2 regions of the Streptomyces sp. NPDC001544 genome follow, and region 1 is predicted to be linked to the other one. Evidence: riboswitches for the same ligand, from Rfam matches in the RefSeq annotation. Region 1 holds a riboswitch; the other holds the start of a gene.
The links. A riboswitch is a leader RNA that binds a small molecule or an ion and turns the genes downstream of it on or off. The one in region 1 is predicted to bind ZMP and ZTP.

Region 1 (2,372 bases):
TGGTGTCCATGCTCTCCCCGGTCCGGGTGGCGTCGAGCCCGGGGGAGAACGCCACGATCGCCGCGGGCATCGGCAGGCCCGCGTCCCGGGCGGCGAGGCAGGTGGTGACGGTGAGACCACCCCCGGCGGAGTCGCCGGCGAACGCGATGGCCGAAGGGTCCTCGCCGCTGTCGAGCAGTGCGCGGTAAGCGGCCAGCGCGTCCTCGATCGCGGCCGGGTACGGGTGCTCCGGCGCGAGCCGGTAGTCCAGCGACAAGGCCCTGAACCCGGTCCTGGCCACGAGGTTGCCCGTCAGCGACAGGGCGGTGCGGGGCGAACCGAAGACGTAGGCGCCGCCATGGAAGTACAGGATCGTCCCTGCACGAGGACCGTCGACCGGCTCGACGAGCAGCGCGGGCCGGGGGCCCAGCGTCGTCGCCGTGGTGCGGATCCCGTCGGGGACGATCATCTCGGCCATCATCGTCCTGAACCAGGCCCGCATCTCCTCGACCGACCGGGGCTCGTCGGACCGGGGCTGCCGCAGCATCGCGTCGATCGCCGCGCGCTGTTCCCTGCTCATCCCATGCTCCCATCGTAAGTAGATGCCGCTACACTATATGCCGTGGCATATAAATCAACCGGCGGCAGCACCGGCCTCCCGGACTTCTTCTCGGACCTCGTCCGCTGCGAGACACGGCTCTACAACGCCCTCAACGACAGCCTTCGCGAACGGCACGCCATCGTCACGTCGCAGTTCGAGTGCCTGCGCCACCTCCGTGACCACCCCGGGTCACGGGTGGCGGACCTCGCCGCCGCGTTCGCCGTCGGCATCGGGGCGACCAGCAAGAGCGTCGACCGTCTGGAGAAACACGGATGGGTCGCGCGGCAACCCAATCCGTCGGACCGCCGGTCATCGCTGCTGGCACTGACCGACGACGGCCGGGAACTCGTCGACGCGGCGGAGGACACCTTCACCGAGCGGCTGGCCGAACTGCTCGCGGACATCCTCGACGACCCCTCGATGCCGGCCGTCGCCCGGACCCTGGCAACGCTCCGCTCCGCACTGGAGCGCGCCCAGACCGGCATGCCCACCGGCTGACGCCACGCTCGCATGGTGGACGCCGCACCGGCACCGCCCGACCCGCCCGGTAGGCTGATCACCGGGCCGTGACTGGCGCGCTTGGATGGGACGGACCATCGGGGAGCGGCCCCGTCGGGAACGAGTGCCGTGCGCCTGGGCCGAACCGTGAACGCGAACGCCGTACGAAAACGCCGTCCGGAGGCCGACATGCCAGAGCAGCAGCCCCTCTCCACCGAGTCCACCGCCTTCCGCGCGGCCCTCGACGTGATCCGCGCCGTCGAGCCGCGGGTCGCCGACGCCATCGGCCAGGAGGTCGCCGACCAGCGCGAGATGCTCAAGCTGATCGCCTCCGAGAACTACGCCTCCCCGGCCACGCTGCTGGCCATGGGCAACTGGTTCAGCGACAAGTACGCCGAGGGCACCGTCGGCCGCCGCTTCTACGCGGGCTGCCGCAACGTCGACACGGTGGAGTCCCTGGCCGCCGAGCACGCCCGTGAGCTCTTCGGCGCCCGCCACGCCTACGTCCAGCCGCACTCCGGCATCGACGCCAACCTCGTCGCCTTCTGGGCCGTCCTCGCCGACCGCGTCGAGGTGCCCTTCCTGGAGAAGACCGGCGCCCGCCAGGTCAACGACCTCACCGAGGCCGACTGGGCCGAACTGCGCCAGGCCTTCGGCAACCAGCGCATGCTCGGCATGTCCCTGGACGCCGGCGGCCACCTCACCCACGGCTTCCGCCCGAACATCTCCGGCAAGATGTTCGACCAGCGCTCCTACGGCACGGACCCGGCGACCGGCCTGATCGACTACGACGCCCTGCGCGCCCAGGCCCGCGAGTTCAAGCCCCTGATCATCGTCGCCGGCTACTCGGCCTACCCCCGCCTGGTGAACTTCCGGATCATGCGGGAGATCGCCGACGAGGTCGGCGCCACGCTCATGGTCGACATGGCCCACTTCGCCGGCCTGGTCGCGGGCAAGGTCCTCACCGGCGACTTCGACCCGGTGCCGCACGCGCAGATCGTCACCACGACCACCCACAAGTCCCTGCGCGGCCCGCGCGGCGGCATGGTCCTGTGCGACGACTCCCTCAAGGACCAGGTCGACCGCGGCTGCCCGATGGTGCTGGGCGGCCCGCTCCCGCACGTCATGGCCGCGAAGGCCGTCGCCCTCGCCGAGGCCCGGCAGCCCGCATTCCAGGACTACGCCCAGCGCATCGTCGACAACTCCCGCGCGCTCGCCGAGGGCCTGATGCGCCGCGGCGCCACCCTCGTCACCGGCGGCACCGACAACCACCTCAACCTGATCGACGTCGCCG
Region 2 (2,372 bases), on a different contig from region 1:
GCGGCGGCTGCCACGGTCTGCTCCAGGAGCGTGGCGATCGTCATCGGTCCCACGCCGCCCGGCACCGGCGTGATCAGCGAGGCCCGCTCCACGGCCGAGTCGAAGTCGACGTCACCGACGTTCCCCGGGTTGCAGCCCGCGTCGATCACGACCGCCCCGGGCTTGATGTCCTGGCCCTTGACCAGCCGGGGGCGCCCGGCCGCGGCGACCACGATGTCCGCCTCGCGGACCGCCGCCGACAGGTCACGGGTGCGTGAGTGGCAGTACGTCACCGTGGCGTCGCGGGCCAGGAGCAGCATGCCGACCGGCCTGCCCAGGATCGCGCTGCGGCCGACCACGACGGCCCGCCGGCCGGCCGGGTCGACGCCGTACTCGTCGAGCAGCCGCAGAATCCCGCCGGGGGTGCAGGACACGAACCCGGGCAGACCGAAGCTCATCGTGGCGAAGGAGGCGAAGGCGACGCCGTCGACGTCCTTCTCGGGCGCGATCGCCTCGAACGCGGTCCGCTCGTCGATGTGGTCGCCCACCGGGTGCTGCAACAGGATCCCGTGGACGCCGGGGTCTGCGGAGAGTTCCCGCAGCCTCCCGACCAGCTCCCCGGTGGTCGTGGTGGCGGGCAGCGCCACGTGCCGCGACTCGATGCCCGCCTTGCGGCAGCGGTTCCGCTGCATCCGGACGTAGGTGACGGACGCCGGATCCGCACCTACCAGCACGGTCGCCAGACAGGGCGCCGTACCCGTCCGGCCGGTGAGTCCGGCGGCCTTCGCGGCGGCGTCCTCGACGATGCGGCGGGCGAGCGCGGTGCCGTCCATGAGCCGGGCCTGCGACATGGTCCACTCCTGAGCTGGTCGGTCCTCATCGCCCAGGCGCACGGCATGCACGGTGCGGACCGCTCCCCGGTGGTGCTCCACCTCAGCGCCAGTCACGGCCCGCCTCCACCCTGACCGAGGTGCCGGCAGGCTCAGTTGCCGTCCTCGGGGGGCGGCGTCGTCGGGGCGGCCTCGGCGAGGAAGCCGGTCGCCTGGGCCGCGAGCCGGGTCGCGCCGATGGCCTCCGCCCAGCGGACGATCTCCGTCGCCAGCGCCCTCGCTCCGGCTTCGTCGCCGGTGTCCCGGGCCAGTACCGCCAGCACGAGGTGCTGCGAGAGTGTGCCGGGGACCGTGCCCTGGCCGGCGCCCAGCGCGGTGGCTCGGCGCCAGCGGTCGAGCGCGCGGTCGTCGGCACCGGCGGCGTGGTCCTGGCCGCCGAGATGCCGCAGCGCCTCGCGGGCCAGCAGGTCGTCCGGACCCGACTCACCGGCGCGCAGGGCGGCCGCGTAGTGAGCGGTGGCGGACGCGCCGTCGGCGAAGTGGTTGTCCGTGATCAGGCCGACGTAGTGCGCCGCCCAGCCGCGACGCACCGTGTCCGGGGCGTCGTCGTGGAGCTCCCGCGCCCGTCGCAGAGTTGCGTCGAGTGCCTCCGGGTCCTTGCCGTCCGGCCCGCGGCGCAGTGAGCCGTCGACGAAGAGCAGCCGGCCGTAGGTGTGCCGCAGCCGCAGGAAGGCCACGTCCCAGTCGCCGTCGGGGAACGCCTTCTCCGCGTCGGTGATCCGCTCCGCGGCGGTGTCCGTACCCGCGAACCAGTCCCGCTCCAGGGCGACTTCGGCCGCAGCCCGGGCGATGCGCGCTTGGACCGCAGGCCCGTCGGGGATCGCCGCCTCCAGCAGCCGCGAGGCCCGCTCCCAGCGGCCGGCCAGTCGCAACTCCCGGACGGCGGCGAAGAGTTCGTCGGATCTCACGGGCATCGTGCCGCTGTTCTGCTCAAGGGTCATGCGCCGCACGGTAGTTAGGGAGAAAATCATCCACAAGGAAACCACTGCGGGAGGCAGACGATGGAGGACTCGGTCGACCGGCTCGTCGCGGCCTGGGCGCGGGAGACACCCCGGGTGGACCCGGTGAAGGAGGCCGTCGTCGCCCGGCTGACGATCCTGGCGCGGCACACCGCGCAGGTCCGGCGGGACGCGCTGGACTCCGGCGGGCTCGGGCACGGGCAGTACAAGGTGCTGCTGATGCTGCGCAGATCGGGGCCGCCGTACGAGTGCAGCCCGTCCCGGCTGGCCGATCTGCTCGGGCTGACCCGCGGGGCGCTGTCGGCCCGGCTCGGGCCGATCGAGGAGGCCGGGCTGATCACCCGTACGCACGAGACGGGCGACCGGCGGCGGGTGCGGGTGCGGCTCACCGCGGCAGGGCACGCCGCCTTCGAGGCGCAGGCCGGATCCGAGGACGCGGGCGAGAGCGCGCTGCTCGCAGCACTGACCGCACCAGAGCGGCGGACACTGTCCGACCTGCTGCGGAAACTGGTCCTGGCCGCCGAGGCCGACCGCGATGGGCCCG

Region 2: linked by a shared signal. The riboswitch ahead of ACFY0F_RS16270 (bifunctional 5,10-methylenetetrahydrofolate dehydrogenase/5,10-methenyltetrahydrofolate cyclohydrolase) and the one ahead of ACFY0F_RS11010 (glycine hydroxymethyltransferase) in region 1 are both predicted to bind ZMP and ZTP.

Annotation. Positions count from the first base shown of each region.
Region 1 covers NZ_JBIAVN010000003.1:239,478-241,849, forward strand. Annotated here, with positions in the region: gene ACFY0F_RS11000 (alpha/beta hydrolase) at 1-559, opposite strand, end outside; gene ACFY0F_RS11005 (MarR family winged helix-turn-helix transcriptional regulator) at 602-1,078, shown strand; ZMP/ZTP riboswitch at 1,137-1,226, shown strand; gene ACFY0F_RS11010 (glycine hydroxymethyltransferase) at 1,268-2,372, shown strand, end outside.
Region 2 covers NZ_JBIAVN010000005.1:253,727-256,098, reverse strand. Annotated here, with positions in the region: gene ACFY0F_RS16270 (bifunctional 5,10-methylenetetrahydrofolate dehydrogenase/5,10-methenyltetrahydrofolate cyclohydrolase) at 1-830, opposite strand, end outside; ZMP/ZTP riboswitch at 854-936, opposite strand; gene ACFY0F_RS16265 (hypothetical protein) at 962-1,810, opposite strand; gene ACFY0F_RS16260 (MarR family winged helix-turn-helix transcriptional regulator) at 1,871-2,372, shown strand, end outside.